Regions from separate parts of the Lysinibacillus sp. 1 U-2021 genome, predicted to be linked through region 3. Evidence: riboswitches for the same ligand, from Rfam matches in the RefSeq annotation. Region 3 holds a riboswitch; each other region holds the start of a gene.
What was found. A riboswitch is a leader RNA that binds a small molecule or an ion and turns the genes downstream of it on or off. The one in region 3 is predicted to bind cobalamin.
Positions count from the first base shown of each region.

Region 1: it holds a riboswitch for cobalamin, as region 3 does, so the genes downstream of both, cobT (nicotinate-nucleotide--dimethylbenzimidazole phosphoribosyltransferase) here and QH639_RS02910 (FecCD family ABC transporter permease) in region 3, are expected to answer to the same signal.
Region 2: it holds a riboswitch for cobalamin, as region 3 does, so the genes downstream of both, QH639_RS21745 (hypothetical protein) here and QH639_RS02910 (FecCD family ABC transporter permease) in region 3, are expected to answer to the same signal.

Region 1 covers NZ_CP123966.1:4,349,264-4,359,266, reverse strand. The annotation lists gene QH639_RS23245 (ABC transporter ATP-binding protein) at 1-1,336, shown strand, start outside; cobalamin riboswitch at 1,433-1,608, shown strand; gene cobT (nicotinate-nucleotide--dimethylbenzimidazole phosphoribosyltransferase) at 1,701-2,756, shown strand; gene QH639_RS23235 (trimeric intracellular cation channel family protein) at 2,808-3,413, opposite strand; gene QH639_RS23230 (methionine gamma-lyase family protein) at 3,755-5,008, shown strand; gene QH639_RS23225 (MerR family transcriptional regulator) at 5,163-5,540, shown strand; gene glnA (type I glutamate--ammonia ligase) at 5,596-6,930, shown strand; gene QH639_RS23215 (CotD family spore coat protein) at 7,029-7,334, opposite strand; gene QH639_RS23210 (ABC transporter substrate-binding protein) at 7,909-8,919, shown strand; gene QH639_RS23205 (FecCD family ABC transporter permease) at 9,043-10,003, shown strand, end outside.
Region 2 covers NZ_CP123966.1:4,105,657-4,115,659, forward strand. The annotation lists gene QH639_RS21740 (elongation factor G) at 1-883, shown strand, start outside; gene QH639_RS21745 (hypothetical protein) at 1,031-1,786, opposite strand; cobalamin riboswitch at 2,013-2,196, opposite strand; gene QH639_RS21750 (GNAT family N-acetyltransferase) at 2,410-3,177, shown strand; gene QH639_RS21755 (PH domain-containing protein) at 3,341-3,721, opposite strand; gene QH639_RS21760 (YhfM domain-containing protein) at 3,832-4,200, shown strand; gene QH639_RS21765 (ABC transporter ATP-binding protein) at 4,259-4,984, opposite strand; gene QH639_RS21770 (ATP-binding cassette domain-containing protein) at 5,000-5,749, opposite strand; gene QH639_RS21775 (ABC transporter permease) at 5,742-6,554, opposite strand; gene QH639_RS21780 (ABC transporter permease) at 6,551-7,519, opposite strand; gene QH639_RS21785 (ABC transporter substrate-binding protein) at 7,509-9,095, opposite strand; gene QH639_RS21790 (urease accessory protein UreD) at 9,124-9,930, opposite strand; gene ureG (urease accessory protein UreG) at 9,923-10,003, opposite strand, start outside.
Region 3 covers NZ_CP123966.1:546,117-556,119, reverse strand. The annotation lists gene QH639_RS02945 (ring-cleaving dioxygenase) at 1-860, shown strand, start outside; gene QH639_RS02940 (nitroreductase family protein) at 930-1,547, shown strand; gene QH639_RS02935 (NADPH-dependent FMN reductase) at 1,611-2,153, shown strand; gene QH639_RS02930 (sensor histidine kinase) at 2,280-3,680, shown strand; gene QH639_RS02925 (response regulator transcription factor) at 3,658-4,359, shown strand; gene QH639_RS02920 (YdhK family protein) at 4,401-4,970, opposite strand; gene QH639_RS02915 (biotin transporter BioY) at 5,073-5,669, opposite strand; cobalamin riboswitch at 5,824-6,011, shown strand; gene QH639_RS02910 (FecCD family ABC transporter permease) at 6,159-7,205, shown strand; gene QH639_RS02905 (heme ABC transporter ATP-binding protein) at 7,211-8,002, shown strand; gene dapF (diaminopimelate epimerase) at 8,055-8,912, shown strand; gene QH639_RS02895 (DMT family transporter) at 9,002-9,316, opposite strand; gene QH639_RS02890 (DMT family transporter) at 9,316-9,669, opposite strand; gene QH639_RS02885 (TetR/AcrR family transcriptional regulator) at 9,744-10,003, opposite strand, start outside.

The DNA of each region.
Region 1 (10,003 bases), 1.2 Mb from region 3:
TGATACAAAGGCATTTTCTGAAGTAGTATCAGAGTTTTTAAATATTGTTGTAGATTTTATCAGCATAATAATTGTGTTAGTAATATTGATAAATCTTAATTTTATTTTAGCTAGTATTTTATTCATAGCTTGTCCTTTAGCACTTATCATTTTTAAATATTATGGAAGAAAAATAAGGATGATGGATACTGCCATCAAAGAAGATTTAGATTCTTATTTAACCTATTTGGGAGAATTACTGTCATCATTTAAATTATTTAAGATATTTAATACTGAGACAAACGCAATAGATAACTATCAAAAGAAAATTACCTTATTATACAAAAATACTCTTGATAAAATGCGTTTAAGTATAAAATCAGCATCAATAATAGAATTAATAAACTTTACAAGTTATTTGATTATCCTTATTATAGGTGCCTACTTTATTTATAAAGGAAGCCTCACGTTAGGAGTATTAATAGCATTCACTACCTATGCCAATAACTTTAGTCAGTCATTTTTAAGATTTTCTCAACTAAATTCATTTTTACAAGAAGCAATTGTGTCTGTAAATAGAGTAAAAAACTTAATGCAAGACAATAAATATCATCTAAAGAAATTAGAAGTACCTGACTATGTAAATTCTTCGCATCATTTTAGAAAAGATAAAATAGTATTACGGAATGTAAGCTTTACCTATACTAATGCATTATCTCCAGTTTTAGAAAATATAAATCTCCAAATACCTTTGAAGAAAATTGTATTGATTAAGGGAGAAAGCGGATCAGGTAAATCGACATTATTGAATATATTATCAGGTTTATACATTAATTATCAGGGTGAAATATTTCTATCCAATCAAAATATTAGATATATTCCTATTGATGTTTATAGAAAAAGGGTATGTTTGGTAACGCAAGAGCATTTTATAATGACAGGGACAATAAGGGAAAATTTGTTATTAGCAAAGCCGAATGCAACGGACGAAGAATTAATTCAAATTTGTAAAATGGTTAACATTTATTCATATATAGAAACGTTGGACTATAAATTTGAAACTCTTATAGGGCATAACGGGCTTGAATTATCTACTGGGCAACAGCAAAGACTTTCAATAGCAAGATCGCTTCTAAGAGATGCGGATATCTATTTGTTTGACGAGATTACTTCTGCGCTTGATAAAGACAATCAAATAAATATAGAAACATTACTTTTATATTTAAATAAAGAAAAACAAAAGACTGTTATATTGGTTACTCATCACCCTGTTTTAATAAGTGAAGCAGATAAAATTTTTGAAGTTGATAAGCATCAAGTGAATGAGAGGGATTCATTAGTTGTTACAAGCTCTTGATAAGCCTATATTGTTTGAATAGGTAGTGTTACTAAGTTAACACTCAAAAAATTTTTTCCTCTTGACACTAAAAAAGTTGTAAAGTAGATTTAACATAATTACATAAAAGCAATAGGTGCCCACTAGGGAGAATAGGGAATAAAGTGAAAAGCTTTAGCGGACCCGCCACTGTATAAGGGAATTTCATAGTGTATGCCACTAGCAAATTGCTGGGAAGGTACTATGAGGTGTTGAACTTGAGCCAGGAGACCTGCCTACATGCTTTAGAAGATATAGATGATGGAAAAGTCTGTAGTTTATTTGTCATGACAATAAACTACAGACTTTTTATTTTGTCTTAATGAGAACGAGAGGAGAAATAATCATGCAATTATTACAAGACACGATTCAAAACATTCAGGGGGCTGATATGAAAAGTATGGAGCAAGCCAGAAAGCGGATTGATGCGCTTTGTAAGCCCCCAGGTAGCTTGGGTAAACTAGAATCACTTGCCGTACAGCTCTCTGGTATAACAGGACAATTATATCCGATGGTCGACAAAAAAGTGATGATTGTCTGTGCTGCAGATCATGGTGTTTGCGAGGAAGGTGTAACCACGAATCCACAAGATGTTACGGTCTTTCAAACATTAAATTTTCCTAAGGGGGGTACAGGCGTTTGTGCGATTGCTGGCATTACCAATGCAAAGGTGGTCACAGTAGATGTTGGGGTAAAAGGAGATATTCCACTTGATGCAGGTGTCCTTATTCATAAAATTAAATATGGTACAGATAACATGGCACAAGGTCCCGCTATGACCAAACAAGAAGCCATTCAATCGATAGAAGTAGGAATCCGTGTGGCCACTGAGGAAATCATAAAAGGTGCTGATGTACTTGGGACTGGAGAAATGGGCATCGGCAATACAACACCAAGTGCTGCGATATTAGCTGTTTTGACGGGATGCAACCCTATCGAAGTAACGGGGTTTGGTGCAGGAGTAGGCCAAGGAGGCATTGCCTATAAAGCGGCAGTTATTGAAAAAGCAATTACCTTAAATAAGCCTAATCCAAATGATGTTATTGATGTTCTGGCTAAGGTTGGAGGGTTAGAGATAGGGGCGATGACAGGTATTATTCTTGGCGCAGCAGTCCATTGTAAACCCGTTGTCATTGATGGATTTATTTCGACTATAGCCGCCCTCATTGCTTATAAGCTCGAACCAAAAGTAATCGATTATATCATTCCTTCCCATGCTTCAGAGGAACCAGGGGCAAAAATTGCCGCTGCCTTACTAGGCATTGAACCAATGTTGCACATGAATATGCGTTTAGGCGAAGGTTCTGGAGCAGCCTTAGCCTTTCCTATTTTAGATGCAGCTTGCTCGATGATGAAAAACATGGTGACTTTAGAAGAATCAATGCAGTTGTTAAAAAGATAAAAACAATAAAACAGCCAATGACTTAATTTTTGGTCATTGGCTGAATGGTATTTATGCACGATTTAATTTTCGTAATGGCAAGCGCCACTTCATCATATAGGAAAGAATACGTAAAGCTGTAATTACTGCGAATAAAATATAAAGGAAAATATCCCCTGTAAAAACCTCGAAGCCGATTAACAATCCAGCAAGAGCTGCCCAAACCCCATAAACTTCATCACGGAGAACTAATGGTTTTCTTCTAGCTAATAAATCTCGTACAATTCCACCACCTGAACCTGTCAAAACAGCAGCTACAATGACTGCGCTTACTGGCATATCAAGCTTGACAGCATAGAGTGCGCCTTGAATTGCGAATGCTGATAAGCCAATCGCATCTGTGAAGTTACCCCAACGATGCCAATGTTGAATCAGATGATGGGGAAAAATAAAGAATATCGTAATCGCAGCAAGCGCTATTTGAAACATCATATCCTGTCCCCAAAGTGTTGTGACAGGTAGTCCAATGAGTAAATTTCGGATAGCTCCTCCACCAAAAGCAGTCACAATACCAAGTATATATACACCGAATAAATCGTATTCTTCTTCCATGGCAATAATTGCCCCCGAAATAGCAAAGGCAATTGTTCCTATAATACTAAAAACCTCCCAAGCCATCCCTTTCACCCCTTCTATCAATAAATAAACTTTTTTAAAAGTTAAAAGACTTTTTACGTAACAGAATCTATGAATTTAATAGCCAAAATCGGTCATTAAATACGCTTCTTGAAATGAGTCCGCACATTAGCTTAGCGTAAAATGCCCTTAGAAACAATAGGCAAGTTTTACAGGTGCACATACAAATTGATAAAATGTGATTAAAATAAAGAAAAACATTCGTCAAAAGCGTTCATATAACAGTAGTTGGTTAGGGAATTCTAGAGTGATTGAAGTCAATTTAGATAGTCAATAAATCTTACTGATTGAAATGCGAGACATTATGAAATGGAGAAGAAAGAATGACGTTTACATCAAAGTTATCAACAGAAACGCTATCGTTAGCGGAAAAAGTAGAGGAACAAGTTCGGCCTTATCATGCCAAGGTAGAAGAAATGGCGTTCTACAATCAGCAGAAGGTGCTAGCAGCTTTCAGAAAGCATCAAGTAAGTGATTATCATTTACATCCAACAAACGGCTATGGCTATGATGATGAGGGACGGGATAATCTAGAGCGTGTTTATGCAGAAGTATTTGGTGCAGAGGCAGCCATAGTTCGACCACAAATTATTTCAGGGACACATGCAATTACGCTTAGTCTATTCGGTATTTTACGTCCTGGTGATGAGCTGCTTTATATTTCTGGTCAGCCATATGATACATTGCAATCCATTGTCGATGGTGGTGAAAAAGATACAGGTTCACTGAAAGATTATAAAATCGGTTATCGACATGTGGATTTACTAGATAATCAGGTTATTGATTGGGCAGGTGTCGAGGCTGCTATTACAGCACAAACCAAAATGATCGCGATTCAGCGTTCAAAAGGCTATGCAACACGTCCATCCTTTACAATAGAAGAAATTGCAGATATGTGTGTAAAGGTACGTAAAATAGCCCCGAAAGCTGTTATTTTTGTAGATAACTGCTATGGCGAGTTTGTAGAGGCACAGGAACCTACAGAGGTCGGTGCTGACTTAATGGCAGGCTCGCTCATTAAAAATCCAGGTGGAGGCTTGGCTAAAATTGGTGGCTATATTGCTGGCCGAGCAGATTTAGTGGAGAAATGTGCCTATCGTATGACTTCTCCAGGTATTGGAGCAGAAGCGGGGGCCACATTAAATACACTAGGTGATTTTTATCAAGGATTTTTCCTGGCACCCCATGTTGTATCGCAAGCACTTAAAGGGGCGATATTTACAGCTGCAATGCTCGATGAAATTGGCATGAGTACTACTCCGAGCTATCATGCGAAGCGTACAGATTTAATTCAATCAGTATCTTTTCAAACAGCACAGCAAATGATTGACTTTTGTCGCGAAATACAAGCGAACTCACCGATAAATGCCCATTATGCTCCTGAACCAGCCTATATGCCAGGCTATGAAGATGATGTCATCATGGCGGCTGGAACATTTATTCAGGGGTCCAGCATTGAGCTAACAGCGGATGGCCCAATACGACCGCCATATACAGCATTTATCCAGGGTGGACTAACATATGAACACGTTAAATTTGCTATATGCAGTGCGGTTCAAGCCATTCAAAAAGCATAACAAGACAATAGATAAAGCCTAAATATGAAGAGTTTTTTACAATTTTTAATCAGATTGAAAAAAATAGTGCCATTCATGTTAGATAACCTTACATGGTTGGTTGACAGTAAAAAAAATTCGTTATATGATAAGCGGGTATTGGAGGAGGACTTAAATGAGTCGTGAAATTAGACGAACTATGCCGTTATTATCGATGAGTATCGTGATGCAATTAACAGAGCTTTCGGCAAGACAAATTCGTTATTATGAAGAACACCATTTAATTGAGCCGCACCGAACAGAAGGCAATCGACGTATGTTTTCACTAAATGACGTCGATATATTGCTTGAGGTTAAAGACTACTTAGAACAGGGTATGAATATGGCGAAGATTAAAAAAATATTTGCTAAAAAGAAAAATCCTGTTGCAACAACTGATGAGCAAGATTTAAGTGATTCAGAATTACGCCAAATTATGCGCGAAGAAATGCGTCAAGCACAGCGCATGCAAAAATCGTCCATCCGAAGAGGGGATTTATCTCGATTCTATTAATAAATAGGGTAGGGTAAACATAAAAGCTAGACAAATTATAGGAGTGTGGAAAACTGTGGGTAAATACACAAAAGAGGACATTAAACGTCTCATCGAAGAAAAAAACGTAAGCTTTATTCGTTTACAATTTACAGATATTCTTGGCACTATCAAAAATGTTGAGATTCCTGTAAGTCAATTAGACAAAGCACTGGAAAATAAAATGATGTTTGATGGCTCATCTATTGAAGGTTTCGTTCGAATCGAAGAATCTGATATGTATTTATATCCTGATCTTGATACTTTCGTAGTATTCCCTTGGACTTCTGAAAAAGGGAAAGTAGCACGTTTTATCTGTGATGTATACACTGCGAAAGGCGAACCGTTTGCTGGTGACCCACGTAACAACCTAAAACGAATTCTTAAAAAAATGGAAGAAATGGGCTTCTCAAGCTTCAATTTAGGGCCTGAGCCAGAATTCTTCTTATTCAAATTAGATGCAAAAGGCGAACCAACATTAGAAGTAAATGACCATGGTGGTTATTTCGATTTAGCGCCAACAGACCTTGGTGAAAATTGCCGTCGTGATATCGTGTTAGAGCTAGAAGAAATGGGCTTTGAAATTGAAGCATCACACCATGAGGTAGCTCCAGGACAACACGAAATCGACTTTAAATATGCGGATGCTGTTACTGCGTGTGATAACATCCAAACATTCAAATTAGTGGTTAAAACAATCGCTCGTAAACATGGCTTACACGCTACATTTATGCCAAAACCACTATTTGGTGAAGCGGGCTCTGGTATGCACTTTAACGTGTCACTATTTAAAGGCAAAGAAAATGCGTTCTATGATGAATCTACAGAATTAGGTCTTTCTGAAACAGCTATGCAATTCATGGCGGGTGTTCTTGCACACGTACAAGGTTTCACAGCTGTAACAAACCCAACAGTTAACTCTTATAAACGTCTAGTACCAGGTTATGAAGCACCATGTTATGTAGCATGGTCTGCACAAAACCGTTCACCATTAATTCGTATTCCATCTGCACGTGGCCTTTCAACTCGTGTTGAAGTACGCTCTGTAGACCCTTCTGCAAACCCATATTTAGCGATGGCTGTTATTTTAGAAGCAGGTCTTGAAGGTATTCGTCAAAGCCTAACACCACCTGCTGCTATTAACCGCAACATCTATGTGATGTCGGAAGAAGAGCGTCAAGCAAATGGTATTGAAAACCTACCTGCAGCACTTGATGATGCACTAACATTACTTGCTAAAGATCAAGTAGCACAGGAAGCATTAGGTGAGCATATTTATGCAAACTTTAAAGAAGCAAAAGAAATCGAGTTCGATATGTACCGTACAACTGTTCATCAATGGGAACGCGATCAATATTTAAAAATGTATTAATCATAAAGATACCGAGTGCCTGATAAAGGGTACTCGGTTTTTTTCTGAACATATTAGGAACGATGAGGTCATATGATAACCCCATCGTTATTTTAGTATTAGCGCATATGTTTATGATGGTGTGGCATATGGCAAGGGTTAGGTGGCATACCGCACATTGTATGTGTTTCACAGCATTCATTCACGACAGATTCTGTGCATGGGAAATAATACTGATGATCAATCATATGTTTGTTCACTGTTGTAACATGTGCAGGTTGTACGTGTGGAACAACTGTATGGATATAATTTGTGCGTACATATTGCTCTGGTGGTAAAAATTGTGGTGGATCATATTGCATGGGCATCATTTGTGGCGGACAGCAGTGTGGACCTTTTGCCGGATGGCGTCTTCGTTGAAACATGTTATTACCTCCTGTTTTGATAAGTTGTAGTTCATTATTAAGATATGAGATATACGTCGATAGGGTCTATTTATTTGCCTATTAATGCATAGGTAAATCTAACAAGTAACTAAAATAGTAGAAAATCTATAATCAATTTGCCTACGTCTTTGAGTGAAATGAAAGCATGACATATTGTTGAAAAAAGATGATGTTAACGGCAGGAAAAGCAATTTCGCGGGGCGAGGCGTTTTCCTTTCCAAAGGGCATAAGTTCTCCTCGATCATGTGCAAAACTTTTTTCATACTAACAGTAGAGAACAAAATAGCACATATTTTCGAAGTGAAGAAGTAACGAGTCTAACAGCCATCCACTTGCTTGTTTTTCAACACAATGAGTAGGTTTTAGTTTTATTAAAATAACGTTCTTCCTCGCGTCATTAGCTTATTGGTTAAATGTCATGAAATTTTAAAATAAATTTTTATTAAAAAAGTATGTTTTTTGAAAAAATAGATATTGTCAATAAAACAATCGTACAGTATACTCTTTAATTGATAATGATTATCGTTGTCGATTATTTCTTAGGAGGAAATGTATGCCAAAATTATCACTGCAAAAAAAGAACTTTTTTGTACTTTTCACACTACTATTAACCTTCGCGTTATTATTAGTTGGGTGTGGGGAGAAAACATCGAACTCCAGTAGTTCACAAGAGAACGACAAAGCAGAAGAAAGCAACACTGAATCAGCATCTTCTAGTCGTGAGATTACACATGCAATGGGTACTACAACGATTGAAGGCACACCTACAAAAATCGTTACACTATATCAAGGCGCAACAGATGTTGCAGTTGCTATGGGCATTAAACCAGTTGGGGTAGTAGAATCTTGGGCAGAAGCGCCTGTTTATAATTATATGAAGAATGAGCTTGATGGCGTTGCGATTGTAGGACAAGAAACACAACCAAACCTTGAAGAAATTGCAAAGCTTAAACCAGATTTAATTATTGCTTCTAAAGTACGTCATGAAGAAATTTATGATCAGTTATCGCAGATTGCACCAACAGTTGCTCATGAAACGGTTTTCGATTTCAAAGGAACAGCTGAAATGATGGGTCAAGCAATGAATCAAGAAGATAAGGTGAATGAATTACTTGGCGATTGGGATACACGAGTAGCTGATTTCCAAAAAAAAATCAAAGAGAAGCTTGGCGATAAATGGCCATTCCATGTTTCTGTTGTCAACTTCAGAGCAGACCATGCTCGTATTTATGTGACAGGTTATGCGGGTTCTATTTTATCTGAGCTTGGATTCCAAGGTCCTAAAAATTTAACAGATGATTCTTTAGAAATTGTGAAGCTAACTGACAAGGAAAGCATCACACAAATGAATGCTGATGTTATTTATATGTTTATGGAAAATGATGAGACAGTGAAAAAAACTTATGAAGATTGGACAAACCATCCACTTTGGAAAGAGCTTGACGCAGTGAAAGCGAATCAGGTTTATCAGGTAGATGAAATTAATTGGAATCTAGCAGGTGGTATTACTAGTGCTAATTTAATGCTAGATGATATTTATGACAAGTTTGAATTAGAAAAATAGTGAATGAAGGATGGGCTGTTAAAAGTGTTAGAGAATACTTGAATAACAGCCCTCTCATTGTAGTGTTTGAGCATAATTGAAACCTACATAAGCTAAATTGTGGATCAAGAAAGTTGGCATAACATGAGAATTATTCTTTCCAGTACACCGATGAAACAAATAGGTTTATTCATCAGCTGTTTGATTCTTTTGCTGGCATTTATATTCAGCATAGCTATTGGTCAAACGTCCATACCTTTTTCGTCAATCTATGATGCTATTTTTCATTTTGATGCTGCTAACAAGGAGCATGTCATTATTCGAACATCTAGATTTACAAGAGCTGTGATCGCTACAGTAGTTGGCGCAAGCCTTGCCATTGCGGGCGCATTAATGCGAGCATTAACAAGAAATCCTTTAGCAGCTCCTGATATTTTAGGTATTAATGCAGGGGCCATATTTTTTATTGTCAGTGCTATTACTCTTTTTTCCGTTCAATCTTTAATGAGCTATATGTGGATTGCCTTTTTAGGGGCAGGTGCAGCGGGGGCGATGGTTTTTTTCCTAGGCTCATTAGGAAGAGATGGGTTAACACCGATAAAAATAGTATTAGCTGGTGCAGCGATTACAGCTCTATTTGTCTCGTTTACGCAGGGGCTTTTAGTCATCGATGAACAAGGTTTACAAAGTGTCCTGTTTTGGTTAGCGGGTTCTGTATCGGGGCGTAGTATTGAAATGCTCGTGCCTGTCTTACCGTTTATTTTAGGAGTGACAGTTGTGGCAATATTTATGGGGCGTTCAATCAATATTTTACAATCAGGAGATGATATTGCCAAAGGATTAGGACAACGAACAATGATTACGAAAATCACGCTAGGCATAATTATTATCATACTGGCAGGCAGTTCAGTAGCTGTTGCAGGTTCAATAGGCTTTATTGGCTTGATTGTCCCTCATATGGCGCTCCATCTTGTTGGCACGGATTATCGCTGGATTATTCCCTACAGTGCCGTGTTGGGAGCAATATTGCTACTGTTGGCTGATATTGCGGCAAGATATGTGATTATGCCATTGGAAATGCCGATTGGTGTCATGACAGCCTTAA
Region 2 (10,003 bases), 1.4 Mb from region 3:
GTTACTCGAAGCAGAAGAGCCGTCCTTGCGTGTGGTCTGGCAGGAAAAATTTCAGGAAATCCATGTGCATATTATGGGTGCCATTCAATTGGAGGTCCTGACAGAGGTATTAATGACGCGTTTTTCATTAGCTGTCTCCTTTGGTGAGCCGCAAATTTTATACATGGAAACCATTGCGACGACCGTAACGGGCTATGGTCATTTCGAGCCCCTCAAGCATTATGCAGAAGTTCATTTATTAATGGAGCCAAATCCACGTGGAACAGGTAATACCTTCACCAATGCCTGTCATGCCGATCATTTATCTGTAGGCAATCAGCGCCTTGTTGAAAAGCATCTGTTTGAGCGTGACCATCATGGGCTACTGACAGGCTTCCCTGTAACAGATATTCATTTTACACTTCTAACAGGTCGCGGGCACAATGAACATACATCGGGGGGAGATTTCCGTGAAGCCAGTTTCCGTGCCCTGCGTCAGGGGCTGGAGCAGGCACAAAATGTCCTACTTGAACCCTATTATCGCTTTAAAATGAAAGCTTCAAATGACTTTATCGGTCGTATGATGACTGATATTCAGCAAGCAGCTGGCACGTTCGATGACCCGATTTTATCCGAAACGGATGTTATCCTAACAGGTCGTGCACCTGTTGCCACTTTAATGAGCTACAGTACAACCTTTGCCGCCTATACAAATGGGAAAGGTGCACTCACACTCCAATTTGATGGCTATGATGTGTGCCATAATACAGAGGATGTGATTGCACAGTTTGGCTACGATAGAAATGCCGACCCTGAGTATAGTTCCTCTAGTATCTTTTGTGCTAAGGGCAAAGGATATTCGGTTCCATGGCAAGAAGCACAGGCAGCCATGCATTGCCTGTAGGATGGGATGAGCCTGCTCGCTTCGGGTATTTCCTCGGCTTCCGCGGGTATCCATCGCTCTAGCGCGGGTATTTCTTGCTTGGGCATCAATATATCTCTACCCTGCCATAAGATATTACAAGCCCTCCAAAAAATGGAGGGCTTGTTTTTATAGTGCACCGACAGCTTTCTTTGTTGGATTGTCCAACAAATATGCGGGTTCAACTATTACATAGTCATGCTTGTTCGTAAAATCAATGAGTACCTTACCAGGTTGACTTTTTAATAGTTGTAGATGATCAATTAATTGCAGTAAAAGCTCGTGACCGTTGCCACGTGGATGCCAGTTGAAATGATAATCATTTAACGCTTGCACCGCTTCAATAAATTGGGCATATTCCTGCTGCACAAATGCAATGAGTTTGTCATGATGAGATGCTAAATCATATAAATATGTTTCGTAAAAGCGCATGACAATCGAGCATAATAAGTCATTGACACGAGCGGCACTTAAAACAGGCTTGGGCTCCAATGATAGACGGTCGAGGTTGGGCTTTGCGCGTGTAGAATCAATGCGCGTAATTAAGTGATACGCTTCTCCTTTGACCTCATAGACAATCGGATTGGTCGGCATGTACATCATAAAACTATTCGTCTTTGTTTTTAGTTCATCTGCTATGGCTGCTTTCGCTAAAAGATGACCGTCCACATCCCCATTTTGTATCCAAATAATTTCTTTATTATATAAGATTTGCTCAAAGAAGCGATCATTACGAATCAGCTTCGTTGCTAATAATTGATCGATCAGAGACTCGACCACCATTCTTGTTTTCGCTTTCTTGGCAACTTCTGTGCGTGGTTGCTTACAAATGTTCAGATCTTCATAAGGCGTTTCCAACGTTGTCGTTACATGAATATTTGTCATACGTGCATCCCCTTTGCGTACATATTTTCAAAACAAAAAGGACTCCCTACTTTTGAGGAAATCCTTCATTTTATCTTCTTTCATCACACAATGCCAAACAAACCCTAAGTATGTGTGAACGAGTTCGATGGTGAACCCTTTCATTTACTATGGGCGTTTGACGTACTGTGACGAACAGAGCATTCTGTTTTGTCAACATGCCACCTCCTATTCCTCGTAGGTTTATGGTGTGTACTCGTAACAGGCAGGTATCCTGACTCATGATCATCGCTTCTTTTCTCCTTCCCGTCATTTGACAGTGGTTGCTGAAAAGTCGCTCACATTTACAGTTGCGGGACAGTGTCGGATTCACACCGACTTCCCTTTTAAGCAAATTGCACGCAATTTACACCTCTTACTACACGCTATTCAGTTGTCATAGGAATCGAGTGTACTCCACATTCCTATTAGATTACTAAAATCAATTGTAAAGTAGTGTTTTTCTAAAGTCAAATATCATAATATTTTCCAAACTACTAATAAAGTTATAGGGGGATATAAAAAAGGTGAACTGCGTATTTTTTATCTTTCATTGACTTTATAATGAAAGATAGTGTACTTCTAATAGTGGAAGGATGAAAAATATGAAAACAAGTCAACAATTAGTAACGAGTAATTTAGAGGAAAAAATGAAACTATTTACTCGAGCCGTTTCTGGACAAATTATAGAGGAAGCTCATTTTGTCATAGCCAATACAAATATTCCAACTGATACATTTAATTTGTTAGTAGCGAAATCGCCTATAATTCATAAGGAAAATCATCTTAAACAAAGGATTAATCATTTCATTGTGAATAAACTTCCCTTCAGCACGTGGGTGGATGCCAACTATCTAAGCGATGATTGGCTACAACTGATAAAAGACTGCAATTTACAGGAAGCTGAACGAAATATGATGATGAAGCTTGACCATACACTTCACACAGGTCCACGAATTTCCAATTATCTTACCATCACAGAAGTAAGTAACAAGGAAGATCTTCTACAATATAAGGAAGTTTTTCTAAGTTTATTTGGAGAAACAGCAGAAAGAGATGCATTAGAAATTTACTTTCATAAATTCTCACAGGAAAAACTAGCATCAAATGCCCGCATGTTTATTGGTTGTATAAAGGAAGTACCTATCGCTACGGGATTATTAATCGACAGTAAACATAGCTATGGGATTTATGATGTGATGACAAAAGATGCGTATAGGGGCAAGGGTTATGGCAGTGAGATGTTTCAATTCCTACTCAGTCAAACAATCGATAAGCAAAAGCCCGTAGTCTTACAGGCATCAGAGGATGGAAAAAATATTTATAAACGCTTCGGGTTTAAAGAAGTCGGAGAAATGATTGTATTTGAATAAGGTCTCGGCAAGGCGCTCTTATTTACACTTGACAGTATTTTCGAGCTTACCGTAATCATGAAGCCGATTTAAAATCCGTTACACCGCCCCCTTCCTGGCACGACAGAAAAGCCTCGCAAATCTGCGGGCTTTGGGTTGTGCACACGTACTATTAGCATCTTCATTACGTCCCCAAAACATACTGTGCTAAGACGCTTTGCACCTTATAAATATTTGTCGCCTTATTGAAGTTTTTTTGAATCGGTAATGGACTGCCAGACACCCATATTTTAAGCTCTGCATCTAAATCAAATGTTCCAGCTGTTTCGACTGAAAAATGAACGATATTTTTATAGGGAATGGAATGATACTCTGTTTTCTTGCCAGTCACTCCTTGCTTATCAATGAGGATCAATCGTTTATTGGTAAAAATAAACGTGTCTCTAATAATTTTATAGGCGTTCTTGACTGTCTCGTTTGGAATTAATAAATTATGGACCTCCTCCTGTAGTTTTTCTAAATTCACCTCGCTTGCATTGCCGATCAATCCATCAAATAAGCCCACTATCTGTCCCCTTTCGCTCTCGTTTATTTAATGTATTACAAAGAAGTGAGAGCTACGACAGGAAATGGTGGTATTATTTAGCCTATAGAGGGGGTGAGTGGTTGCGAATAATGATAGCTGCCTTAGTGTCTCTACTAGCCGTTGTTTTACTAGGATGTAATGAAAAACCAGATGATGAATTAGCTAAGGTCAGCATTTCTATTGGTGCTAAATTTAACAAGGTGAACACTGATTTTTTTAAAGAATATACGGATGAAGAATCACTTACACTATTCCAACAAGCCATTGCAACAACAGTCAAAAACGAGGGTGTTGTCAATATGGCTTCGCCAGAATATGATGGACAAATAGTGGACAAGGCAGGAAACAAATATCGCTATCATCTTTGGTTAGGTGATAAAGGGCAAAACAGTAGTTTGATGCATGTCGAGGATACGCATACGATCTACACAATATCTGAGGAGTTCACTGAAAAATGAGCTGCGCTCGTTCACTCATAAAAAAACACTTCCCATTCAAAGGAAGTGTTTTGCCAAATCAATGATCCATTGCCTGAAACAGCATTTTTGCATAGCTGTCCGTGAAGGTAAAGCCGTTATTCTCTTTGTTGCTCTCATCAACAATGGTTCCAGCCTTCATCACATAAATGCGATCGCATAAATAGGAAACAGCCTTTAAGTCATGAGAGATAAAGAGAATGGCCATTGCCCTTTCTTTATTCAAGGTCTTTAATAAATCAACGATTTCTCGTTGAATCAAGCGATCTAGGCTTGAAATAATTTCATCACATACGATTAATTGTGGCTCGACCAAAAGGGATCGTAATAAATTAACTCGTTGTTTTTCTCCGCCACTTAGCTCAGAGGGCAAGGCATGTAAGATATCTGTTGGTAGCTTGACCTTCTCCAGCATGGTCTGTAAATAGGTGTCCGTTATAGGTTGCTTATGCTGAAGCGGCTCTCTTAATAGGTCCCTTACAGTCCACATGGGATTTAAAGAGGCTGTTGCATTTTGAAAAATAATCTGGCAGTTGTCATAAAAAGCTGCGCGACGATGCTTGGTTATTGGTTGCTGTTGAAAGTATACTGCCCCTTTTTCAGGAGCTTCTAGCTGCATAATTACTTTGGCCAATGTGCTTTTGCCACTGCCACTTTCTCCTACTAAGCCGACTATTTCCCCTTTTCCTACAGTAAGATGAATATGATTTAATATTGGGCGTCCCTTTCGATAGCTTTTACAAATATTGTGAACCTGAAGTATCAAAGCCCACACCTCCTCCTAAAAATGATGCGCAACTAGCTGACTAGTGTATGGATGCTTAGGCTGCTCAAAGATTTCTGTTACTCGCCCTCGCTCCACAATTTCTCCATTTTTCATGACGAGGATAAAATCCGCGATGGAAGCAGCTACATCTAAATCATGGGTAATTAAGAGTACGGTTGTTTCTAGCTGTGTATGAAGCCTTTTCAATTGTTGAATAAATTCCTGTTGATGTAGCATATCTAAGGAAGAGGTTGGTTCATCCGCTAATAAAACAGCTGGCGCCAGATAAAGAGCACAGGCAAGCATACAGCGTTGTAGCATTCCTCCAGAAAGCTCGAAGGGATAGCGCTCCAACACATCTGCTGGTAAATGTAAATCCTGTACAATATGCTTCATTTCAGCTAGAAATACTGCCTTTGTCTGCCCCATCCGTAAGGCAGTTAATCCATACAATTGCTGTTTCATTTTTTGCGTTGGCGAAAAGCTATTAGCAGCATCCTGAAAAATCGTAAAGAAGTGCCTTTGGCGTAGTACAGCTTGATCCTGTTTTGCTAATTCCACTATATTTCTTCCATTAAAAAAGATTGAGCCTTCAACTGTTGCTTGCGCTGGAAGCATGCCTAGAATGGCAGAGAGCATGGTGCTTTTTCCACTACCGCTTTCACCTATCATCACGGTAATCTGACCTTTTGGCACCGTAAACGAGAGATCATTCAATATAAATTTTTCGTTTATTCGAACAGTAACATTCTCTATTTTAAACATGGGTCTGTCCCCCTCTCTGCTTAAATCTACTACCAATAGCTTGCACGCATAAAATCGTTACGAAAATGAACATCCCAGGAAAAAGGCCCATCCACCAAGCCCCGACAAGTAAATCATTTTGTGCAGTATAGAGCATCGTCCCCCACGATGGAATGGACGGTGGAACACCGATACCTAAAAAGCTTAAGGATACTTCCGTAAAAATAGCACCAGCAAAATTAAATATCGTCACGACAAAAATGGCGGGAAGACTATTACGCAATAAATGACGAAAAAGAATCTTCCACAGCGGCGTGCGAAACATCTTCGCCATGTGGATAAACTCTAATTCCTTCAACCGGATAAATTCAGAGCGCACGATACGGGCAGTGACAAACCAGCCTGTGCACCCCATAATCATTGCCATGCGCCATACACTTCCTTGCATAATCGCTTGAAGAGCAAGCACAATCACTAAAGATGGAATTGTTAAAAATGCCTCTAGTATACGCATCATCACTGCATCAATAGCTCCACCGAAATAGCCACTTATACCGCCATAGATAATGCCAATTATGCTGGATAGAACAACCGATAACGTAGCGATAAAAAGGGTCACTCTACCACCAACGAGTAGGCGGGAAAGAACATCTCTACCTAGCTGATCTGTGCCAAGGAGGTGTGTTCCATTAGGTGCTTCATAAATATGATTCATATCCATCGCGTTTGGCTCAAAAGGCACTAACCATGAGGAAAATAGGGTGAAGCCTACTAAAAGACCAAGAATCACTAGCCAAAAGATGAGCATTTTTTGCTCTTTTCTCATACGATTCCCCCTCTTCTTAAGCGGGGATTGAGACAAATCATGAGGACATCAATCACAAATAAACAGATAACGACTACTACGCCAGTGATTAAAATGGCACCCATCAGCACAGGAAAGTCCTTTACCATCACTGCTTTCACTAAAAGCTGACCTAAGCCTGACCAGCCAAATAATGTTTCAACCACGATGGATCCTCCAAAAAATGATGGGATGGTCACACCGACATAATTGATATATGGAATAATGGCATTGCGTAAAATCATCCTACGAATAGCTCGCTCTGGTACTCCGTTGGCACGTGCCACCTCTACATAATAACGATGCTTCTCTGCCTTCACATTTTCCTGTAAAAAACGTGCGAATACCCCTACATGTGCCAGTACAAGGACCGATAAAGGAAGAACCATATGGTATAGTCGGTCCACAAGGCCGCCATCCCCTCGTACATCCTTCATCCCCGATGAAGGAAACCAGCCTAGTTGTACAGAGAACACCATGATGAATAAAATGCCAAGCCAAAATGGAGGAATGGCTGAGCTAGCAATACTTACAAAGGAAAGTCCGCGATCTAATAACGAACCCTCCTTCATGCCTGCCTGTAAGCCGAGCCATGTTGAGGCAATGGCTACGATGCCTAAAGTTCCAACAACGAGCTGTAATGTATTTGGTAAACGTTCTTGTATAATTGTCGCTACTGGTCTGCCTTCTTTTGCCGAGTAGCCTAAATTTCCTTGCATCGCTTCACGGAGCCACACACCATATTGATAGAGTATCGGTTGATCCAGACCAAAAGCTGTTTCAATGCGTTCTTTCTCCGCTGTCGATAACGTTTGGACATTGCCACCATAATACGCTGCAGCTGGATTACCAGGAGCCGCATGCATCATGAAAAAAGAGAGGAAGCTCACGATAATGAGGACAATTGTCCCCATTATCACGCGCTTCCCGATCCATTTAGCGATCATGCCATTTCCACTCCTCGACATTCCAGAGGAAGCCTGCCCCATGATGACCTAAAATGCGCTCTTTGACGCCACTAATCTGCTGATTAATACCATACACAGCATCCACATAGGCAAAGTAGGCGAATGGTGGATCTTGTGCTAGCTCCTCCTGTAATGCCCCATAGACTTCCTTACGTTTTTCAGGATCAACGGTTGTACGCCCCTCCTCTAGCAATGCATCCACTTTCGGATTGTTATAGCTACCGTAATTGTAGCCAGCACTTGTGAGACTGGATTCACCAGAATGGAAGAGACTATACGTATGATGGTCAGCATCATACGGGCTTCCCCAGCCAACCATAAAGGCTTCTGTTTCTTCAATGACAATATTGCTCCAATCGAGTGCAGCTACTTGCACATCTGCCCCAATCTCTTTATAGCCTTCTGCCACATAATTAGCCATGTTCACACGCACTGTGTCAGTAATAGGTGCCGTAATAGTAAATGCTAATTTTTGATTATTCTTATAGCGGAAACCATCCTCAGCTAGTTGCCAGCCCGCTTGTTCGAGTAGCTCGCTTGCTTTATCAAGGTCATATTTATAATGCTCAATGTTGGCGTTTACAAAGGCATGCTTTTGTAGCGGCGAGTATGCTTCTGTACCGTATCCATATAAAATGCCTTTGACAATACCTGCACGATCTGTCCCATAGCTAATGGCCTTGCGAACAGCAACGTCTTGCCAAATAGGATACTTCATATTAAAGAGAACACCACGATAATCTGCTGATTCCACCTCATATAGCTTTAAATGCTCGACCTTCGATAGCTCCTCTACCTGATTCGGGTCTAGTAACGCTATATCGACCTCACCCGATTTTAGCTGGAGCGCACGCACATTACTATCGGGGATAAATTTAAAAATTACTTTCTCGATAGAAGCTTTTGTGCCAAAGAAAGATGGATATGCCTTTAGTGTCAGGCTTGTCCCTTTGTCCCATTGTTCAAACATATACGGACCCGCACCGATTGGCTGCTGGTTAAATGTAGCGGTTCTCATCTCTTGCCCCTCAAAGGCATGCTTTGGTAAAATTGGCACCGTTAATTTGTCTAATAGCGGTGTAAATGGCTCATCTAATTGGATAGTCATCGTCATGTCATTGACCTTTTCCATTGACACAACATGGCTAAAATCAGACTTTAAATAAGAACCGTTTGCATCATCCAAAATACTGTTAATGGTAAACATAATATCGTCCACCGTTAATGGGTGCCCATCATGGAAGGTTACATCCCTGTGAATCGAAATGGTATAAATCATCTGGTCATCTGATATTTTAATACTTTGAGCAATATCATTGATGGGTACATTATGCTCATCAAAGCGCATCAGACCTCTAAATAAAAAGGCATCTAAATTGGTTTCCTCCAAAAGAGGATTTAAGCCTGAAAACTCAGACTCTGAGGCAAAAACAAGCTCATTTGCCTGGGCAGATGATGTAGGTGTCGGTTGTTTCTCTCCTCCTTGATTAGACGAGCAGCCCACAAAAACTACCGCTAGCACCATCAAAAGTATCAATACGGAAAACTTTTTCAATTTACTATCTCCTTTATCACAACAGAAATTACAGCAATGCTGCGATGTACTCGAACATGCGGTTTATTTCTTTGTGAAGTGTTCGTTGCTCCTTGGCAAGCCATCTACAATGAATGGCTTGATCTGTCAATTTTGTCACACTCGCCTGAAGGGACTTTTCCTGTTGGATTTGATCCTGTAAATCCCTTATTTGAAGTTTGTTAACCGATGGAGAGACAATCCACAAAGAACCAATATAGCGTGCCTTTTCAAGCAAGCCGATTTTGGCAAAATTCATCTCCTCCGGCTTAAACTGCAACGAGTCATAAGCTATCAAAGTATCCTTTACATAGATCTTGTATTTGGATTGGAATGTTTGATAGTCAAAGATTTCTCCTCGCATTTCTCTACCTGGAGCAACAATTTCTCCCCAGATCAATGTCGAGCTTTCCTTCATACGAATGGTTGTATGTACCTGAAATTTTGCTCGTTCAAATGGAATCGTCACTTCAGGGAGCCATTCTAATCTCGCCTGCTCTGCAAGTTCCACCGTTATAGCTTGTGTACAAAACTCACCATTGTGAGAAGGGTAAATTTTTAATGCTGATTGTTGCTTTAGCTTCACCTGACTATCTGGCGCTAGTGTAACCGTAATTTCATTGCGATCTCCTGCAACCATGCCCCCTGAGGATTCCATGATAAAAACGGTGGCTGCTGGATGATTGCCTTCGTATAATTCACGACTGGCCTTTAATGGGGGTTGCTGGTACACATGAACAAGTCGTGTATAGCCCCGTCTCGGTTCAAAGGCCATCTCTAATTTGCCAAAATGATTAACTTTGCTAGGGTTAAACATCTTCTTCAACTGCTTCGGCACCTTCAAGTAACAAATGGTGCTGAATCCATTCAACCACCTTATCTACATTTGT
Region 3 (10,003 bases):
TTCAAACATACCATTTATTCTTTGCAGATGATAAGGGTAGTGCGGGTACAGATATGACGTTCTTTGATTTCCCTAATATCCCAAAAGGTGTACATGGTACTAATGAAATTTCAAAGACCTCTTTCCGTGTACCAACGGATGCTGCTTTAGATTATTGGATAAAGCGCTTTGATCGTTTAAATGTGAAGCATACAGGTATGAAAGAACAATTTGGTAAGAAAACACTATCTTTCGTAGATTTTGATGAGCAGCACTATCAGTTAATTTCTGATGAGTACAATACTGGTGTGGCAGCAGGTACACCTTGGCAGGATGGCCCCATCCCACTTGAGTATGCCATTACAGGTTTAGGGCCAGTTTTTGTACGTGTCGCTAATTTTAAATACTTTAAAGATGTATTAGAAAAGGTAATGCTCTTTAGAGAGATTGCAGAAGAAGGAGACTTCCATTTATTTGAAGTAGGTGATGGAGGAAATGGCGCCCAGATTATTGTCGAGCACAATACAGTCTTACCCGTTGCTCGTCAAGGTTTTGGTACTGTACACCATGCTGCCTTTCGTGTAGAGGATCGTGCGGTATTAGATGAATGGACTGCACGCTTTGAAAGTTTTGGTTTCCACACTTCTGGCTATGTAAATCGTCATTTCTTTGAATCATTGTATGCACGAGTAGCTCCGCAGATTTTATTTGAATTGGCTACAGATGGTCCAGGATTTATGGGCGATGAGCCATATGAAACATTAGGAGAAAAACTGTCATTACCACCGTTTTTAGAACCAAAACGAGAACAGATTGAAAGTCTTGTTCGTCCGATTGACACTGTAAGAAGTTCCATTATGTTCGATAAAGAATATGAGTAATACCATTTCATCCAGTTGGGAAAGAAAAGCCCTACTGGATGTATACATAACTGTATTGGGGGATAAAAAATGGAATTTTCCAAGCTGATTGATAAGCGTCGCTCTGCTAATAATTTTATCAAGGACGTTAAGATGACTGAAGAAGATATACGCTCTATTTTGGAGGATGTTAAGCTTGCCCCTTCAGCATTTAACCTACAGCATGCTAATTATATTGTTGTGCTGGATGAGGATATGAAAGAAAAGGTGAGAGAGGCAGCATATGGTCAATATAAAGTACATTCAGCTTCAGGTGTAATTCTTGTACTAGGTGACAAGGAAGCATATAAAAATACTGCTGAGCTAAGCCAGGGCATGGTGGATTTAGGCATAATTACAGCGGGCGAACTAGAGGATATTGTAGCAGAGAATACAAGATTTTATGAGGATCGTGGTGAAGGATTCATGAAAGATGAAGCCATTCGTAATGCTTCTCTGTCTGCAATGTTATTCATGCTAGCTGCGAAAAATCGTGGTTGGGACACTTGCCCAATGATTGGCTTTGATAATCAGAAAATGCGTGAGCTTTTCAATGTGCCAGAAACACATGAAATAGCCTTAATGATTACTATTGGGAAAGAAAAAGAAAGCAGTCGTCGATTACGTGGGTATCGCAAGCCAGTTGAAGAATTTGCCATTTATTATTGAAATGGTATAAAATACAATAGCTATACAAATACTATGAATAATGTACATTTAGGAGGAAACATCATGAAGGTAGTAGCAATCATAGGTAGTATCCGTAAAGAATCTTATAATATGCAATTAGCTCAATTTATTCAAAAACGTTATACAGAAAAGTTAGATCTTGAAGTATTAAGCCTAAAGGACCTACCAATGTATAATCAAGATATTGAAAATGAGGCTCCACAAGCAGTTCTTGATTTTAAAGCAAAAGTAAAAGCTGCAGATGCTGTACTTTGGGTTACACCAGAATATAATGGTACAGTGCCTGGGGTTATGGTAAATGCTATTGATTGGCTATCTCGTGTAGATAAAGTAATGATTGGCAAACCATCCATCATTATGGGTGCATCAATGGGGAACTTAGGTACTGTAAAAGCACAATTACATTTACGTGATATCTTATTCTCTCCAGGCATTAACTCACCATTACTTAGCGGCAATGACGTTTATATTGGTGCTGTTCACACTAAATTTGATGAAGAAGGCAATTTAACTGATGAAGGAACAGTGAAATTCCTTGACGTAGTCATTGATAATTTCTTAAGTTGGGCAAAAAAATACGTTTAATTAAATTCTAACCCATAAGTATACAATATACTTATGGGCATTTTTGTTTAGAAAGATGCTACTTCTGCATGAAATCTTCACACTTTCACGATATACTTTTAAGAAATTCTAAAATGGTGGTTACGGATGAGAAAATTATCATTAAAGCTTGGTATTATCTTTTTCATTACATTGTTTTGTATTGAGACCTTTATGATGTTTTTTTTGCATGTTTCCCTGACGAATTCTAGAGTGGAAGAGGAACTAGAGCGTTTACAAGCGAGAGGAAATTCACATCGTACGATATTAGAACAGAACTTCAATAATGAAACATTAGCACATGTCGTTCTTATGGAATCAGAAGCAAGTACAGATGTCGTGGTGACTGACTTTTTCGGGACAATCCTTGCATCCTCACAACCACATCAAGAAATCAGTGATCTGATTCGTGAGATAGAGGGGGAGGGGGAAATACCTTATGAAGGAAGGGTTTTACAAGACAATTGGCAAGAAGTTAAAGCTATTGCGACTATAAGCCCTATTCAAAACCAGCAAGGAACGATTGGCTATGTATTTATGTTTCAAAATACCGATTCCATCCATGCATTAATGAAACGGCTCAATAAGCATTTTCTCATCGTAGGTATTGTATCTGGTCTTGTCAGTATTGCAGTCATTGTTGTTCTATCTCGCAAGCTGGCTAAACCACTTATTCAAATGAAAGAGGCTACATTGAAAATGAGTAAGGGTGATTTTACAGTCGCTCTTTCTATGAATGGAAAAGATGAGCTTGGGGATTTATCAAATGCTATCCAGCTTTTATCCAATGATTTAAATCATCTAAGGCAAGAGCGTAAGGAGTTTTTATCGAGTATTGCACATGAGCTTCGTACACCACTAACTTTTATTAAAGGCTATACAGACATTCTTGCTAAACGGGATTTAACAGGGCAAGATCGTCAAAAGTATTTAGCTATTATAATAGAAGAAACAAATAGACTTTCAAGATTAATTAAAGATTTATTTGATTTAGCGAAAATGGATGAAAATTCATTTGTAATTGAAAAACATTGCTTATATTTAGAGCCGTTTTTTACAAACATTGAAGAAAAATTAAGTCCCGCGTTTCAAGATAAAGGTATCTATTTGGTTGTACGTTGTGATAATGGCTTAACACTATGTGCAGATGAAGCAAGACTTGAGCAAATCGTGATTAATCTATTAAATAATGCATTCATCTATTGTGCGTCAGGAGATATGACTACAGTTACTGTAAAACAAGACAGTGGAATTTTAAGCATCGTCGTTGAAGACACAGGGAAAGGAATTCCAAAGAAGGATTTACCGTATATTTTTGATCGGTTTTATCGAGTGGAAAAATCACGTAGTCGTGCATTAGGTGGATCTGGACTTGGGCTTGCTATTGTCAAGGAGCTTGTACAAGCACATGGGGGAGAAATAAAGGTTAGAAGTGAAATAAATAAAGGGACTACTTTTGAATTGTCATTTAAAGGAGTAGAAACGAATGAAAACGATTTTATGCATTGATGATGAACCAAGAATGTTAGATTTATTAACCCTTTATTTGGAACCACTATTTATTTGTAAAGCAATGTCTTCTATACAAGAGGCATTGGATTTTTTAGAAGAAGAGCATGTGGATTTAGTTCTTTTGGATATTATGATGCCAGAGATGGATGGGTGGCAGGTTTGCCAGGAAATTAGGAAGTTTTGGGATGTTCCTATCATTATGCTTACTGCAAAAGGAGAACACGCTGATATTGTAAAAGGTTTAAACCTTGGTGCAGATGACTACATTTTAAAGCCTTTTGATGAGGAAGAGTTGTTAGCACGCATACATGCTGTATTAAGAAGAACGATATCTGAAGACAAAGTGATTAACTTTGAAGGGCTTTGTTTAGATAGAGAGTCCTTTGAAGTATATTTTCAACATAAGGCAATTCCATTAACACCAAAGGAATTTGCCATGCTCGCCCTATTTTTAGATTATCAAAATAGAGCATTTTCTAGAGAACACCTTATCCATGCCGTTTGGGGATTTGATGTAACGATTGAAGATCGTACCATCGATTCACATGTACGTAATTTACGAGAAAAATTAAGAAAAAGTGGTTTTCCGGCGGATGATTACTTGCAAACCGTTTGGGGCATCGGCTATAAATGGCATAAGTCTGCAAAGAGAAAGCAAATGGAACATAAAAGCTAGAAATTAACCTCTACCAGAATTGAAGGTAGAGGTTATTTCTATTATTTTGAACTAAGCTCTTCTTCTGTTACCCATTTATGATTTGTTACAGCTTCACCACTTGTAGTGGAAGTATAATCAACCATATATACAGTTGTTTGCACAGCCTCGTCAATAAGGACAGTCGCATTTTCCATACCTTCCATATGTGTTGCGTCCGTTTTTACTTCTGTTCCAGGTGCCAGTGGTGCTTCTTGTGGGTCAATTAATTCTTCATGAATTATCCACTTATGCTTTTCTATTCGCTTTCCACCAGATGTAGGCTCATAGGAAATAACATAGGCAGTTGTACGATAGGCTCCTACTATTGTTGCTTCGGCTCCTTTCATACCTTCCATATGTCCATCTGTAATAATGGCTGTGCCCCCTACAGGAAATTTCGGGTTTTCAGCATTTTTTAACGTTACTGGTACATGGCCAGAACTTGAATGGTTCATTGTAGAATGATCCATTTTTTCAGCAGTTTCATTAGAAGTGGACGCAGGTTTTGTTTGCTCCTCTGTACAAGCCGTTAAACTAATTAGAGTGACCACTGATAATAGTCCGACTGACCATCTTTTATTGAATTTCATATGATATCCTCCTCATTATTTGCTCTTAAGGTAGCAAATAAATGTGCAGAAACGATGGATATGACCTATGAAAAATATCTAGCACAAGTAGGGGGAGATATACTATTGAATGGGCATAATCTTCAATGTTTTTTGTAATCTATAGGCGAAGATACCAGCAAAAATAGCTAAAATAATATCTTTTGGTAGTGGAGGAATCATCCAAAGCCAAGCGAGCTTATATGAAAAATTCTCTGGCGCACTTGCCCAAAGCTTATAGGCAAAAAACATCCAATTTGTTCCTATCAAATAATTTATAGCCGTTGCTACCAAAGCAGCTACGATAAAACTTTTCTTTGTCCCGCTTCGTTCTACGATCAATCCTGCAACAAATGCAGCTAATATAAATGTAATAATAAACCCAAAGGTAGGGCTTAAAATTTGGCCAATTCCACCACCGAAACGAGCAAAGACAGGGGCTCCTGCCAATCCTACGCACATATAAATTGTGCAGGCGAGCGCACCTTTTCTACTACCAAGAATAAGCCCTGCTAAAATTGCAAAGAAGGTTTGAAGCGTAATGGGTACACCACCAACTACCATAAAAGGTGCAAAGGAAGTGATATTAGCACCCACCATCATTAGCGTTGAAAATAACCCAATGTAGGTAATGTCAACAGTTCTTAACTTATGGTGACTATGTTGTGTAACAGTTGCCATGAATTTCACCTCGCTTTATAAGTTATTACTGCTAGTGTAAAAAACGAATGTATTTGTGTCAACCTTATTGTTTATTTAAGTTAACTCAATTGCTGAATTAAATTGAAGTAGACTATCTATCTATAAAAATGTATGATAGAACCGTCACCATTTTATAACTTCAAATACTATTGGTGTGACATTTTTAAATGTCACTTAAAAGGGAAGTCGGTGGAAGTCCGACGCTGTCCCGCAACTGTAACGAGGAATCCTATAATATGATTTGCCACTGTTTAAGAATGGGAAGGCAATTATAGGATAGTGAATCGAAGCCAGGAGACCTGCCATTTAGTAATACCTGTAATGCCCACGAGGATGCAAGCAATACGGACAATAGCTGGATATTTTTCTGACTTTGTTTAATCTAGGGTATTTCTATGCGCATTTTCGCATGGGATACCTTTTTTTATTGCTTCATTCATCAATATATTCAGTAGGAGTTTAAAACAGATGAATAAAAAATTTATGTTATTTTCCTTCGTACTTTTCATGGTATTAATTGTTTCAATGACCTTTGCTGTAATGGTTGGCTCAGTTTCAGTTACACCGCTATATGTATGGAAAGTTATTCTTTCTAAAATTCCTTTTATACAAAATTCGATCGAGCAAGATTGGAGTCGCTCTCAGGAAATCATCATCTGGCAAATAAGAGCACCTCGTGTTTTGCTAGCAGCGATAGTAGGAGCGGGGTTAGCTATTGCAGGGGCAGCCATTCAGGCACTAGTACGTAATTCTATTGCAGACCCGTATATTCTAGGGATTTCTTCAGGGGCAGCTGTCGGCGCTACTTCTGTGATTATTTTAGGAGCCTTTTCATTTTTAGGTATTTACGCTCTTTCAGTATCCGCATTCCTTGGTTCATTACTTGCCATTGCACTTGTCTTTTTCTTATCACGTGTTGGGGGACGTGTCTCTATTTTCCGCTTGCTATTGGCAGGCATGGCTGTGTCCTTTATCTTAACGGCTATCTCTAACTTTATTTTAATGATGTCAAAGCAAGAAGGGGCCTTAAAGGCTGTTATGTTTTGGATGCTAGGTAGTTTAGCTGGAGCCAAATGGAATAATATTGTGATTCCAGCTTTCGTATTCTTTATTGTATTTGGGCTACTGTGGCTACACTATCGCAATTTAAATTTATTATTACTAGGAGAAGAGGCGGCAGTGACATTAGGCGTTAATCTTCAGCAATTCCGTATTCAGTTAATACTACTAGTATCTCTATTAACAGGTGTGCTTGTCGCAGTTAGTGGTTCTATAGGATTTGTGGGATTAATTATTCCCCATATTGTGCGTTTAATTGTGGGCTCAAACTATAAATACGTAATACCTATCAGTGCTTTAATAGGTGGAATATTCTTAGTGTGGGCAGATGCCTTTGCTCGAATTATTATTGCTCCTCAGGAAATGCCAATTGGTATTATTACAGCTTTTTGTGGAGGACCATTTTTCATTTGGCTTCTCCGTCGTAACAACTATTCTTTCGGTGAAGGAGATTAACTTCCATGACATTAGAAGCGAAACAAATATCATTCTCCATTTACGATCAGCGTATACTGCATGATGTAAGCATTCAAATAAAAGAAAAGCAATTTGTTGGATTAATTGGTCCTAATGGGAGCGGAAAATCAACATTGTTAAAAAATATGTATCGTCTCCTAAAACCTGAAAGTGGATCGGTAGTATTAAATGAGCAAGATATATTAAAGCAATCAAGTAAAGCAATTGCGAAAAATTTGGCTGTTGTAAGCCAAGAGACACCCGTATTATTTGATTTCACTGTGCATGATTTAGTCAGTATGGGAAGAACCCCACATAAAAAGCTGTTAGAGCTTGATCAAGAGAAAGATTTTCAAATTGTTAAAGAGGCTCTTAGGCAAACGGGCATATCGCATTTAGAGAAACGAAGCTTTAGTTCGCTTTCTGGTGGCGAGAAAAAGCGTGTCATGGTTGCAAGGGCACTCGCTCAACAAGCACAGATATTAATATTAGATGAGCCGACGAATCATTTAGATATTCAACATCAACTTCAACTTATGGATTTAATTCAGACTTTGCATTTAACCGTAGTAGCAGCTTTACATGATTTGAATATTGCTGCTATGTATTGCGATCAAATTTACGTTTTACAGCAAGGGCGAATAGTTTGTCATGGTACACCAGAGGAAGTACTTACGCCAACAGTGCTGCAAGATGTATTTGGTGTTTTTGCGGATATTCAAATCCATCCAATGACAGGGAAGCCGTATCTTACATATGTTCCTGAACAGTTCACGAAGGGGTTTAGCCAAATATAGAAAAGTGTCATCTTCTATTAGATACATAAAACATCCTTTAAGGAGTGACTGTATGCAAATAGCCTTTACGAAAATGCATGGTATTGGCAACAGCTATATCTATCTTGATCTTTTCCAACATGATTACAAGGAAGATATCTTTTGTGTATTGGCTCAAAAAATGGCCAATGTCCATACTGGTATTGGCTCAGATGGATTGATTATTATCCAACCCTCTAAAATTGCTGACTGTGGTATGCGTGTATTTAATAAAGATGGATCTGAGGGGACAAATTGTGGTAACGGTCTTCGCTGTGTTGCTAAGTATATTTTTGAACGTCATATTGTACGACAAGAGCTAATTACGATTGAAACGAAATCCGGGATTATGCTGGCACAGGTAGTGGTGCAAGACAATCGTGTAATAGAAGTGATTGTCGATATGGGCAAACCTCTCTTATTGCGCAAAGACATTCCGATGTTAGGAAACCCAAATGAGCTTGTCATCAATGAGATATTTCCTTTACCCCAACAGTCTCTTATGGTAACTGCTTTGTTTTTGGGCAATCCGAATACTGTAGTTTTTGTGAATGCGATCGAGCAAGCACCATTAAGAACATTAGGCGGTATTATAGCAAACGATATGAGATTTCCTTATCGCTGCAATGTTGAGTTTGTAGAGGTTGTTCATGAGAAGGCATTAAAATGCTGCGTTTGGGAACGAGGTTCGGGTATAACAGAGGCATGTGGGACAGGTGCTTGTGCAGCGGTAGTGGCTGCTATATTAAATGGTTTTTGTCAGAAGGGGGAAGAAATAGTAGTCCAACTTAGTGGTGGTGACTTAGCCATACGATGGGCTGACAATGACCATATCTGGATGCGTGGTCCTGCAGCATTTATTGCAGATGGTATTTATGAATTTTTATCTTAATTACTCCCATCCTTCTTCGTCATGCCATTTTAAATAAATGAATACAGGACGCCTCCGATTTAAGGGTGGCGTCCTATATTGTAAAGCCATTAAGATACTGCTTTTAAGCCTGCTACACCTATGATAATTGCTATGATACTGATAATACGTGATAGATTTTTGGATTCGCCAAAGAAAATGATATTTACGAGTACAGCTCCAACAGTACCAATTCCTACCCAAACAACATAGGCAATACTTAACTGCAAATAGTTGAAGGATGTATATAAAAGGGCAAAGGACACACCAAAACCACCAATATATAACATTAAGTTTCGTAATGTTTTATACTGACTATAGAAGCGTAAGCCAACCACACCTATAATTTCAGACAATGCAGCTAAGATAATAAGTACCCAACCCATTATACATTCTCTCCTTTCGTTTGCACCTGCTCTTTAGAGGAATTATCCGCTAATTTTAGACCAATCACACCTAATAATAAAATAATCATGAACAGTCCTTTAACGGCATTAAATTCTCCTTCGAAAATGAAAATATCCATTAATGTGGTACCGATTGCACCTGCTCCGGCGAAAATAGCGTAGACTGTACCAGTAGGTAAGCTCTCACAAGCCTTCGATAAGAAATGAAAATCTATAGCAATGATTGTCACAATAATTATCCAATGCCACCATGAGCTTGCTACGTTAAAGCCAAATACCCAAAGCAATTCAAATAAACTTGTTAAAACGACGTACATCCATTCTTTTTTCATCAATAAAATCCTTTCTATTAGGCAATGTAATGACTGACATTCAGTCATTTTTGAGGTAAAAGAGAACGTCACTTTTATGGGTGACGTAGGCCAAGTGCGTGAGATAGGAAGTCTATAAGCTCAAGCTTGAGCAATTTCATTGTTTCGTCCTTGCTATCATCAAATAAATAAATTTGTTCAGCAGCAGATTCAATTAGACCAATCATCAGTTTAGCAGAACGTGTTGGGTCAATTGAATCACGTATCATTCCCTGTTGCTGGCCAGATAGTAAGAAATGACTCATCCAGTCATAATAGGGTGCATATATATTTTCCCATTCTTTTAAATGCTCAG